Regions from separate parts of the Bacillus sp. FSL K6-6540 genome, predicted to be linked through region 2. Evidence: riboswitches for the same ligand, from Rfam matches in the RefSeq annotation. Region 2 holds a riboswitch; the other holds the start of a gene.
The links. Region 2 has a riboswitch for cyclic di-AMP ahead of MHH82_RS30555 (APC family permease). Riboswitches for the same ligand answer to the same signal wherever they lie in the genome.
Positions count from the first base shown of each region.

Region 1: it holds a riboswitch for cyclic di-AMP, as region 2 does, so the genes downstream of both, MHH82_RS02215 (hypothetical protein) here and MHH82_RS30555 (APC family permease) in region 2, are expected to answer to the same signal.

Region 1 is NZ_JBBOXH010000001.1:514,411-520,598, forward strand. Features, by position in the region: gene pruA (L-glutamate gamma-semialdehyde dehydrogenase) at 1-428, opposite strand, end outside; gene MHH82_RS02205 (proline dehydrogenase family protein) at 625-1,545, shown strand; gene MHH82_RS02210 (hypothetical protein) at 1,695-2,159, opposite strand; cyclic di-AMP (ydaO/yuaA leader) riboswitch at 2,296-2,468, opposite strand; cyclic di-AMP (ydaO/yuaA leader) riboswitch at 3,009-3,177, shown strand; gene MHH82_RS02215 (hypothetical protein) at 3,307-3,717, shown strand; gene MHH82_RS41600 (potassium-transporting ATPase subunit F) at 3,876-3,944, shown strand; gene kdpA (potassium-transporting ATPase subunit KdpA) at 3,975-5,654, shown strand; gene kdpB (potassium-transporting ATPase subunit KdpB) at 5,677-6,188, shown strand, end outside.
Region 2 is NZ_JBBOXH010000001.1:6,771,476-6,777,663, reverse strand. Features, by position in the region: gene MHH82_RS30560 (formate/nitrite transporter family protein) at 1-183, shown strand, start outside; gene MHH82_RS30555 (APC family permease) at 324-2,150, opposite strand; cyclic di-AMP (ydaO/yuaA leader) riboswitch at 2,317-2,511, opposite strand; gene MHH82_RS30550 (molybdopterin-containing oxidoreductase family protein) at 2,968-5,046, shown strand; gene MHH82_RS30545 (ABC transporter permease) at 5,398-6,188, shown strand, end outside.

The DNA of each region.
Region 1 (6,188 bases), 6.3 Mb from region 2:
AACTCCATGAAATCGATCGCTTCGGCCGTATCCGCGTCCGCTTCGGCACGCGTCTTGCCGGCTTCGAGGGTCATCAGCGCGGAGAACTCGAGCTTGCGCCGCCGCATGATTGCCGCGGCCTTGAACAGGTAGCGTGCCCGCTCGTTCGCCTCGGTGTGCTTCCACGTCTCAAAGGTACGCGCCGCCGTCTGAATGGCTTGCTCGGCAAGCTTAGTATCCGCTTGGGACACGACGCCGATGACTTGGCGTTTGCGCGACGGATTGACCGACTTAGCGGTACGTTCCGTATGGATTTTGGCACCGCCGATAACCAAGGGGTACGATTGGCCAAGCTCGGCTTCGACCCCGGATAACGCCGCATCGTATAACTTGTTGTTCCACTCGTTGTTGAAGTCCATAAATGGTTCGTTCCGAAAAGGTGCTCGCATGGGGAGGCCCCTCCTTAACATGATATGAATCGAAGCTTCAGGCCAATGGTCCAGCTGCGGATCGTCATGGTGGCATGGTTAGGATCTCCTGGTGAAAACCTCTATTTAAATATGTATGTCTCCCTGCATGCCGTCATGATTTTTGCATATGAGTTAGATAGAGTCATTTTGGTTACCTTGCAAAGGGGGCGCGCGCATGGACGGAACCGAGCTTTACCGTAAAGTGATCCTGACGGTGTCCGGCAATAAACTCGTGAAATGGCTGTCGATCAAGTACGGCCGGAAATTGGCTGGCCGATTCATTGCCGGCGATACCTTGGATGAGGCGCTGGACGAAATCGAGAGGCTGAACGCGAAAGGCATTCTCGTTACGCTGGATCATTTGGGGGAGGGCATTACGACGCTGGATGAAGCGGCCGGGTACCGAGAGGAATATTTGAAGCTGGTGGAAGGGATTGGGAGGCGCGAAGTGCAATCGAACGTATCCTTGAAACCGACGCAGATGGGCATGGCCCTGGACCCCGAGAAGGCTTACGAAAACATCAGGTCGGTGGTAAGAAAGGCTAAAGAGCACCGCAACTTCGTTCGCCTGGACATGGAGGATTCGCCGTATACCCAGGCAACCATCGATATGACGCTCCGCCTTCATAAGGAGGGGCTGACCAATGTGGGGACCGTGATGCAGGCCTACTTGTTCCGTACGGAGGAGGACGTGAAGAATCTGTTAAGGGCCGGCGTTAATTTACGGCTAGTAAAGGGCGCGTACAAAGAGCCGGGAACCATCGCCTTTCAGCAGAAGCGGGAGGTCATTGACAACTACAAGAAATTGGTCAAAATGCATTTTGACCAAGGAGCCTACGTCGCGATTGCCTCGCATGACGACAACATCATCGACTGGGTGAAGGTATTTGCCGAGCAGAGCCGCATAGACAAACAGGACTATGAATTTCAGATGCTGTATGGACTGCGGATGAACGATCAAGCAGCGCTTGCGCAGGACGGCTACCGTATCCGGTGTTATATGCCCTATGGAACGATGTGGTACCCGTATTTCACCCGGAGGCTGGCAGAGAAGCCGGCCAACCTGATGATGGTGCTCAAAAATATGTTCAAGTGAGCGGGATCCGATTGCAGAACCCCGTCAAAATGCCTGATGAAATAAGTGGCTTTTTGACGGGGTTCTTCATGGTTTCAAAAAACATCAGGCTGCTTAGAAGTGCCCAATCCAAAGGAAACGGGGACAGTAGCTCTCTGTAGCTGCTGCCCCTAGAAATGATAATACCCCTCCGAGCAATTCATAAGGAAGGAGTGCTCCAGCGGCAGTCCGCCTAACCGCTCTCGGGTGATGTGCCGATGCAGGTTGATCTCCAGATCGGCGAGGGCTGATACAGCAAGTTGCATCCGTGCGGGTCCCCACTGCTGCTGCTTTCGGGCATAGCGAATGGCCTCAGTCACGGACATGCCTCTCAGCCTTGAGAAGACGGATGCCCAGCGGACCAGGTCCGAAAATTCTCTCGTGCTTGGCAGGGCATATTCGACATATCCTGCCGCGTCTTTGCAGCTGACTTTGAACAAGCCGCAGTTCCAGCCATGATCGCTCCATGGGATAAAGCGTTCGGCCGAGCCCCGGTCGAAACGAAATATCTCCATATGGCGGATAGTCTCTCCACCTAATGCAGGCACTGCGGTTTCGATGACGGGTGTAAGCGCTGCCTCGATGAGTTTCGTCATGATATGATCTACGCTCCTTTATAAGAATGTTATATGCACGGCAAATAGGCCTGGTGAGCAGAGAAACCCCGCTCTCCAGGCCTATTTATGGTTAGAGCCCCAATTCCGGCGGCCGCTATGCCAAAGCTTGGATGGTATTCTCTCTCAACAACGCGCCTACGAGGTTAGCTGACGGATTCGGACTGAGAGCACCCTACCACTGGGCCCTTCGATCCTAGGCGCAGCGGATTCACCCCATTCACCAATCGAAGACTGGTGACTTTGGTTCCCCCGTCTCCCGGTCTGTCGGGAGCTCGGCGTATAACGTGTTTCGAATAGATGGATGAATCATACGCCGGAGGAAACGAAAAGTAAATGACCGTATGGGACGAATAGATTCCGAAATGTGATGAAAACGGTAAAAGAAAACGCGTACAATCGGTCGTGTCATCTATTATCGTGGCAAAATCTCAGTATCTCGTTGGATTGCGATAAATAAGAGGAAACAAGAGAAATACATAGTATAGAGCAGTATTCGGAAGATAGAGACGAAATACAGCTTGGTTCCTGTTCGACATAACGCCAGATGTGTTTTTGCTCACATTTACATCCTGCAGGGCCGGACGTATGATACGAACTATGAATTGACGGTCACCAACGACCAAGGCATACGGACAGTCGTTCCATATAGATTTAAAGGCAGTGTGAGAGCTGCCCCTAAGCTCTTTATGGATCGATGGCGAAGGCACCATGGGCCTTGCTGAGATTTGAAGGTAGAGGCGACTCTCACCGCGTGAACCTCCTGTTGCTGTGCTGTTATGCCCAGTCTGGATGACAAGTCAATGGCTAATAGAATAACATGCTACTCGTTTTTAATTTTCGCTGAGTCCTTGAATGGAAAAGGAACGGGGGAACCAGTCGGGAGATGAACCTGATCTCTCTGGGGTGAATCCTGTAGACAAGATAACGGTCTATGGGTAGGGCGACTCTCACGCCCGAATCCGTCAGCTAACCTCGTAAGCGTATCGAGAGAGGCAACGATTGTCGTGGACTTGGGCCACGGTGTATTTCACCGTGGCCTGTAAGAAGCCTGCGGGAAGAGTTCTTCTCTTTCCGCAGGCTTCTTTGTTGTTGCCTTCTCTTTCTGACCTTAGGAGGAGAAACGAAGATGGAGAAACCACAGGAATTCATCCTGGTATCCGCGCCGAACAAGGCCGGGGAGGAATTCGTCCGCCAGCTGATTCACAAACGTGTTCCGTTTGCGGCCATAGCCAACAACCGGGCTGAGCAGCAGAGGCTGCGAGAACTGGGCTGCAGACCCATCATTTTGATTGATACAAGAGACGAGCAGACCTGGATCATTCCCGAGTTTCCCGTCAGCAAGGTGTTTCTGTTCGAAAGCAGCTTGAATCTGTGCTGCCGCTATTTACGGATCTGCCGGACATGGACCTCGGAGTCGATTTACGTGATCACCCATTCCGGCAATCCGCGCTTGATATACAAAGGGCTGGGTGCCGATGTGGTGCTTCATACGAATCATCATCAGGTGTCCTTTCTGATGGCATCCGTAATGAGCTAAGCGTTTGGACTGACGCCACAAGAGTTAGGGGAGGTTACATTCATGCAGGATTTAGTTATGGTGCTCATTTTGGGAGGAACCTACGGACTGCTCATGCTGTTTATGTCCTGGTGCGGGCGCGTGGTTTCGGAACCGGAGGCTGATCAGCCGTGATGATCATGTTGATATTCACGATTTTTATTTTTCTCTATTTGATTTATGCGCTGATTCACCCTGAAAAATTCTAGGGAAACGGCTGAAGGAGGAAGGCATTCGTCATGGGCATTTTACAAATTGCCATCGTTATACTCGTTCTGGTGCTGCTGGTCAAGCCGCTGGGAACTTATCTATATCAGGTGTTTCGTTATGAAAGCAATGGAACGGACAGATGGTTCTCCTGGGCGGAGAAACGGATCTTTGCTCTGATCGGCTTAAAAGAACGCAAGGGGATGACATGGAAAGGATATGCCGTCAGCTTTGTGTTAACGAATATCGTGCTGGTTGCGGCGGGCTACTTGATTCTGCGGCTGCAGAAAGTGCTGCCGTTGAACCCGAGCGGTATCGGCCATATGGAACCAACCTTGTCGTTCAATACGATTATCAGCTTTATGACCAATACGAATCTTCAGCATTACAGCGGCGAGTCGGGATTGTCTTATCTGGCCCAGATGGCCGTCATTACGATGATGATGTTTACGTCCGCAGCGACCGGGCTGTGCGTGGCGATTGCTTTTATCCGGGCGGTGACCAGCAAGGGCACGACCGTCGGCAACTTTTTTGAGGACTTCGTTAAGGCGCATACCCGTGTATTCATTCCGGCTGCTTTCATCATTGCGATGGTACTGGTGGCGCTGCAGGTGCCGCAGACCCTGAAGCCTACGCTCAGCGTCACGACGCTGGAAGGAAGCGAGCAGCAAATAGCGGTGGGCCCGGTGGCTGCGCTCGAATCGATCAAGCATCTGGGCACCAATGGGGGCGGTTTTATGGGGGCCAACTCGGCGCATCCGTTCGAGAACCCGTCCCCGCTGACCAATGTGATCGAGATTCTGTCCATGTGGAGTCTTGGGGCGGCGCTTCCTTACACATTTGGTTTGTTCGCGAAGAGCCGCAAGCAGGGATGGATCATATTCTCGGTAATGATGACCTTGTTTATCGGCTTCCTGTCCTTGAACTATGCTGCGGAAACCAACGGCAACCCGGCATTAAACCAGCTGGGCATCGACGCCTCGCAAGGCAGCATGGAGGGCAAAGAGGTCCGGTTCGGGATCGCCCAATCCTCCCTGTTTACGACGGTGACAACCGCGGCTACGACCGGGTCGGTCAATAACATGCATGATACGCTCACGCCGCTCGGCGGGATTACGCCGCTGTCCCTGATGATGCTGAATTCCGTTTTTGGCGGAAAAGGCGTCGGGCTGATGAATATGCTCATGTACGCGATCCTGGCGGTGTTCCTGGCCGGTCTTATGGTTGGCCGTACCCCCGAATTTCTCGGCAGAAAAATCGAGGCCCGGGAGATGAAGCTGATCGCGATTGTCATTCTGGTACACCCATTGATCATCCTTGCTCCGACGGCGCTCGCGCTCATGACGGATGCGGGACAGGCGGGCATTGCCCATTCGGGCTTTCACGGCATCTCGCAGGTGCTTTACGAATACACGTCATCCGCTGCCAATAACGGCTCCGGGTTTGAGGGCCTTGCGGATAACACGCCGTTCTGGAACATCAGCACCGGACTGGTCATGCTGATCGGGCGCTACATTTCGATGATTGCCCTGCTCGCTGTAGGCGGCTCGCTGATGCGGAAGCAGTGGGTTCCCGAGACGCTCGGAACGTTCCGGACAGATAATAAGCTTTTTGCAGGCATTCTCATCGCGGTGGTCCTGATCATCGGTGCCTTGACCTTCCTGCCTGTGCTGGTGCTGGGACCGATTGCCGAGCATCTGACGATTCGTTAAATAGAAAAGGTGGCCTATTACCATGAATAATACGAGAAAAAAAGCGATGTCCCAAGAGATGGTCCGTCAGGCGCTGAAGGAAAGCTTCACGAAGCTGAATCCCGTCCTGATGATGAGAAATCCGGTCATGTTTGTCGTGGAGGCCGGGACTCTGGTCGTGCTGCTTATGACGATATTTCCGTCCTATTTCGGTACCGAGGGCAGTATCGGATTTAACCTGACCGTATTCGTCATCCTGCTGTTCACGCTGCTGTTCGCAAACTTCGCAGAGGCGCTTGTCGAAGGGCGCGGCAAGGCGCAGGCCGATTCCCTTAAGCAGTCGAAGCAGGAAATGACGGCTCGCAAAGTGATGGAGAACGGCGGGGTACAATCCGTGTCGTCCACGGCTCTGCGCAAAGGAGATATCGTGATGGTCGCGCAGGGCGAGATGATTCCCGGGGACGGGGAAGTGATTGCGGGCCTTGCATCCGTTGACGAATCGGCGATTACCGGGGAATCCGCCCCCGTCATTAAAGAAGCCGGCGGCGATTTCAG
Region 2 (6,188 bases):
ATGAACTTCATTCCGGTATGGCTGGGCAATTTCGTTGGCGGCGCGTTATTTGTGGGAGCGACATACGGAACCGTTTATTTAAAGCAGGAGAAACAGGCCGCAGCCGCTCCGCGCGGCGAGCAGACGCCTGTGCCATCGGCCGGCGCTCCTCAACAGGTTCATTCGGCGCAGAATGTTTCCTAATGCCGGAAGCCTGGCGAGCGTCTGGCTTAAAGAAAAAGCTGCGTTCAACCGTCCTTGATGAAAGGCAGCGGTTGATCGCAGCTTTTTGTCGTGATGGGCGAGGCTGTTCCAAGTAATGAATCAAGCAGGGAACAAGCCCGCTATTTTTTTAAATGGTAGGGAACCGTCGTGATGATCACGTCTCTCCGATACAGGAGATGTGCCCGGATGAGCAGGCTGGATTGATTGTGCAGAAAATTATGCCAGCCCTTCTTGGGGATGAACTGCGGAATGACGACGGTAACCTGATAGTCGGATTCGCTGGCCTTGCGCTGCACGGTATTGATGAATTTCGTCAGCGGCTGAATGATGCTCCGATAAGGCGAGTGCAGCGTCACCAGCCGGATGTCCGGCTGCCACTTTTTCCATTTTTCCTGGAAGGCGACTTCCTCCTCCCGCTCGAACGGCACGTACACTGCGATGATTTGGCCCGCTCCCAGCGATTTGGCGTAATTCAGCGAGTTCTCCACCACATGCGTGATTCCTGCCACAGGCAGGATGATGACATTCCCCTCAATCGGCTTAACCGGCTCGCAGGTCGTAATCCGGAGCTGGTCCGCTACCGCCTCGTAATGCTTGCGGATCCGGGTGAAAATCCAGATGATCAGCGGCAGGAATATCAGGACGGACCACACCTGGGCGAATTTCGTAAAGAAGAAGATCATGGTCACGATAAAGCTGATGCATGCGCCGGTGGTGTTAATGATCAGCTTGACGATCCAGCCTTCGGGCTTTTCGCGAATCCATTTCACCATCATCCCGGTCTGGGAGAGGGTAAACGGGATAAACACGCCGACGGCATACAGCGGAATCAGATGCTCGGTTTTGCCTTCAAAAGCCAGCAGCAGCAGAATGGAGAAAAATCCAAGAATCATGATTCCGTTTGAGTATCCCAGACGGTCGCCGCGGACGGTGAACATTCTAGGAATGAACTTATCCTTCGCCAGATTGACGGCCAGCAGGGGAAAAGCGGAATACCCCGTGTTGGCGGCAAGGATCAGAATTAAGGCCGTTGTCCCTTGTATGAAGTAATAAAGCGCATTTCGCCCGAAGGTATGCTCGGCAATTTGGGAAACGACCGTGACTTGTTCGCTGGGACTGACCCCATAGTAATAAGCCAGGAAAACGATGCCCGAAAATAACAGGGCCAGCAGCGATCCCATCGCCACCAGAGTTTTGGCGGCGTTATTCGGGGCCGGGTCTTTGAAATTCGGAATGGCATTGGAAATCGCCTCCACGCCGGTCAGGGCGGAGCTGCCCGAGGCAAATGCGCGCAGGAGCAGGAACAAGCTCAGCCCGGCTACGGGCGTGCCGATCGGCGTATGAAGCTCCGGAGACGCATGGCCTGTGGCAATGTTGAATATCCCTACCCCGATCAGGATGAATAACGCAAGCACGAACAGGTAAACCGGATAAGCCAATATGGAGGCCGACTCCGTAACTCCTCTTAAATTCAATACGGTCAAGCATAGAACGAACACGATGGAGATCGGCAGATTATAGGCGTGCAATTCCGGAAAAGCCGACGTGATCGCATCCGTCCCGGCCGACACGCTGACCGCAACCGTCAGGATATAGTCCACGAGCAAGGAACCGCCGGCCACCAGCCCCGGGTACATGCCCAAATTCCGTTTGGACACGACATATGCGCCGCCGCCGTGCGGATAGGAGAAAATAATTTGTCTGTACGACAGGATAAGTGCCAGCAATAAGACCAGGACGCCGACGGCAATCGGTATGGAATACCAATAGGCAGCTGCCCCGACGGTCATCAACACAATGAGGATTTGTTCCGGGCCATAGGCCACGGACGATAGCGCATCGGAAGACAGGATGGCCAGCGCCTTGGTTTTATTCAGCTTTTGTTCGCCTAATTCCGTTGATTTAAGCGGTCTTCCGATGAGGAAGCGCTTGATTGAGGATAACATGGTTGTTTTTCACCGCCGCTTAAGATTAAGTTCATGGTAGAAGCTCCCTGAACGGACTTCTATCGGTGTTTTTTATATGCTGGACATAGGAACGGTCACCATTCCTATGCTGATTTTTGGCAAACAAAAAACACAGGTTAGAACCCTGTGTTTGATCACAAGTTCACAACCCTCCCGATCAACGCTGACGAGGTTAGCTGTCGGATTCGGGCGGTGAGAGTCGCCCTACCTGATTCCATCGCGGCGTACGTACGCGACGCATCAGGATTCACCCCATAGTATGGTTGAAGGATCCTATAGGTATCCCTCCATACGGTTGGTTCCCCCGCTTTCCATCATGGAAATTAAGCGAATGTCATGTGAATATGAAGAATGTTTTCGAAGCTGAATAGTATATTACGCCTGCTCCAATCGTTTGTAAAACATCCTCCAACGATCATTCGAACAGAATTATTTATAAAAAATGACAGATAAGCGCTTACATAAAGACGTGGCTTTGACAGGCTTTTTATTTTGCATGTTTACTGCGAAAATCACGAGTTTCTATAATATGGAGGATTAGGAGTGGGGAACAAATTCGCCATGCCGGTCTCGGGGGAGGAGACACTGGCATGGCGAATTTTTTTGGGAGTGGTCCATGATTCGGCAAGGAAGAGAAAGGGTCTGGGTTCCTCTTCTTTGCTCTTGATAGGAATATACCCGGGGGAAAGTAAAGTGAATCACCTGATTAGAAAAAAATGTATGACTTTACTGGAACCCCGATTTTCTTTTAAGATAAAGGGATATGATGCAGCCGAGCATAAGGGGGAAGTACGAAATGACTCAAGCGATGATTCATCAGGAAAACGGCGTATTTCCGGCGGTATGTCCGTTGGATTGTCCCGATACATGCGGCCTGCTGCTGCATAAAGAGAACGGAAAAATCGTCAAGGTGACCGGTAATCCGGAGCATCCAATTACGCAGGGAGCCATCTGCAATAAAGTCCGTAATATGGCACACCGGGTGTACCATCCGGAACGCGTGCTCTATCCGCTGCGAAGGGTAGGTCCCAAGGGAGAGGGCGCCTTCGAGCGGATCAGCTGGGACGAAGCCATTCAGGAGATTGCGGGACGCTATAAGGACTTGATTGAGGAATACGGCTCCAAGAGTATCCTGCCTTACAGCTTCTACGGCAATATGGGGATATTGAGCGTCGACGGCATGGACCGCAGATTCTTCAACAGGCTGGGTGCCAGCCGCCTGAAGCAGTCGATCTGCAATTCCGCGGGCAATGAGGGCTGGAAATCCGTGATGGGGTTTAATGGGGGAACCGTTCCGGAGGACACCGTACGAGCCGACGTCATCCTCGTCTGGGGCGGCAACATCGTCAGCACCAATATGCACCAGATGGTGATTGCAGAGAAAGCGCGCAAAGCCGGTGCCAAGGTCGTTGTGATCGATGTCCACAAGAACCAGACGGGGCAATGGGCCGACTGGTTCATTCCGCTGTATCCAGGCACGGATGCGGCGCTGGCCGTCGGCCTCATGCACATCATGTTCCGTGACGGCATGATAAATGAGGAATTCCTCCGCAAGTATACGATTGGTCATGAAGCCTTGCGCGAGCACGTCAAAGAATACACGCCGGAGCACGTTTCTTCCATTACCGGCATCTCGATCGAGGATATCGAGAAATTGGCCGAGCTCTACGGCCGGGCCGATACCTCCTACATCCATATCGGCAACGGTCTTCAGCATCACGACAACGGCGGCTTGACGGTGCGCAGCATTGCCGCGCTTCCCGCTTTGACCGGACAATGGCTGAAGCGGGGCGGAGGGGCCGCCAAGTCGAACGGCGGTTACAACAGCATGGATAGCGACGCGCTTGAGCGTCCCGATCTCCGGCCGAATCCCGAAGCGCGCACGATTAACATGAACCGGATCGGCGAAGCGCTTGCCATGACCGAACAGCCGATTAAGTCGCTCTTCGTTTATTGCAGCAATCCGCTGGTTGTGGCTCCCGATACCGAGCGGGTCAGGGAAGGGTTTGCACGGGAAGATCTGTTTACGGTTGTGCATGACCTGTTTATGACGGATACGGCCAAGTATGCCGATATCGTGCTCCCGGCAACCTCCTCGTTCGAGAATACGGACCTGTACGCTTCCTACTGGCATCAGTACGTTCAGCTGCAGGAGCCGGTCATTCCGGCACTTGGGGAAAGCAAGGGCAACGTAGAGCTGTTCTCCTTGCTGGGACGGGCTATGGGATTCCAGGAACCGGCTTTTCATGAGACCGAGGAAGAGATGATCGCAAGAGCGCTCGACTTCCCGGATAACCCTTATCTAAACGGCGTCACGCTGGACAAGCTGAGGGAACACCGCCATGTGAAGCTCGATATGACGCCGCTTGACACGTATCTGGATCGTTTGCCGACACCTTCGGGACGCATCGAGTTATACTCTGCGCAGCTGGAGGAAGCAGGTCTGCCGCCCCTTCCGACCTACGTGCCGCTGAAGGAAGGATATGACGGGGTAAGGCGCGGCCGCGGGCACCAATACCCGCTCATGTTCATTTCGCCGCCGAACCATAACTTCCTGAACTCGACCTTTGCGAACGTGGAGAAGCATCAGAAGCTGGAGAAGGAGCCGGCCCTGCAGATTCACCCGGCGGATGCGGAGGAACGCGGGCTCCAGGACGGCGAGATGGTCATCGTATATAATGACCGCGGAACCTATGAAGTCCGGGCGAAGGTGACGGATAAAATGCTGCCGGGCACCGTAGTCAGCCAAGGCCTGTGGTGGGAAGGCGAGGGCCGCAAGCAGCGCGCCAATGCCCTTACGCCGGACAGGCTGTCCGACTTGGGTGGAGGGGCTACCTTCTTCTCGACGGTGGTCGAGGTGAAGCGGAAGCAATAAAGCGATAGACCCATCCTAGGCAGACGGATGGCCCAAGGACAGATGACGCAGAAGAGGCCCCCTCAGGGGGCTTCTTTTTTGTATAGTGCACGTGAAACAAAAAGGCCTGTAAGATCCCCGGATCTTACAGGCCTTTTTCATTGCCGGCATTTCTTATACTTTTTGCGGAACTGTCAATAGCCAGAATCCGTCCGAAGTATCAAAAATCGCGTGTTTGTTATATAGTTTCACACATTTGTCAAAGGTAGAATGTTCTTAAGCCCGCAGCATAGCGGTAATCGGCCCACCAGTTCATGTGAACGGGGCAAATGCTAAAAGCACGAATGAATTTAGATAGATGGGAGGAAGAAAATGTCCCCAACCGCACCGAAACCGCAGCCTGAAGGGCTGTCTTCGAAAGGTAAGGTTTACAGCCGGAGCTTCCTGAGGCGCTTGATGAAGCAATGGGATGCCCAGCTGATGGTCATTCCGGGCATCATCCTCGTCTTGATCTTTTCTTATCTGCCCATGTACGGGGTGCTGACAGGTTTTATGGACTACAACCTGTTTACGGGCTCGCGAATTTGGGAGAATCCCTGGGTCGGATTCAAGCACTTTGAAGCTTTTTTTGCCGCGCCGGAATTCGAACGCTTGATCCGCAACACGATCGTGATCAGTTTATTGAAATTTCTTATCGGCTTTCCGGCTCCGATCATTCTCGCTCTGATGCTGAACGAAGTCCGTCACATGTTCTTCAAGCGGGTCGTTCAGACGATTACCTACCTGCCGCATTTTATGAGCTGGGTTATCGTAGCGGGTCTCACGACGGCCCTGCTGGCAACGGAGAACGGAAGCGTCAACATGCTCCTTCAAAAAATCGGCACGATTCAGGAGCCTATCAACTTCCTGTCCCTCAAGGAGTATTTCCTGTCGATTCTCATCTCGGCCAACGTTTGGAAGGAGATCGGATTCGGTTCCATCGTGTATTTGGCCGCCATCGCAAGCGTAGATCCGCATCTGTATGAGGCTGCGGATATGGATGGGGCGAGTAAGTTCAAGCAAATTTATCTCATCACCCTGCCTTCCATCCTGCCGGTTGTGGTCATCTTCATGATTCTGGCCATCGGCAACCTGCTCAATGCCGGCTTCGAAGATATTTTGCT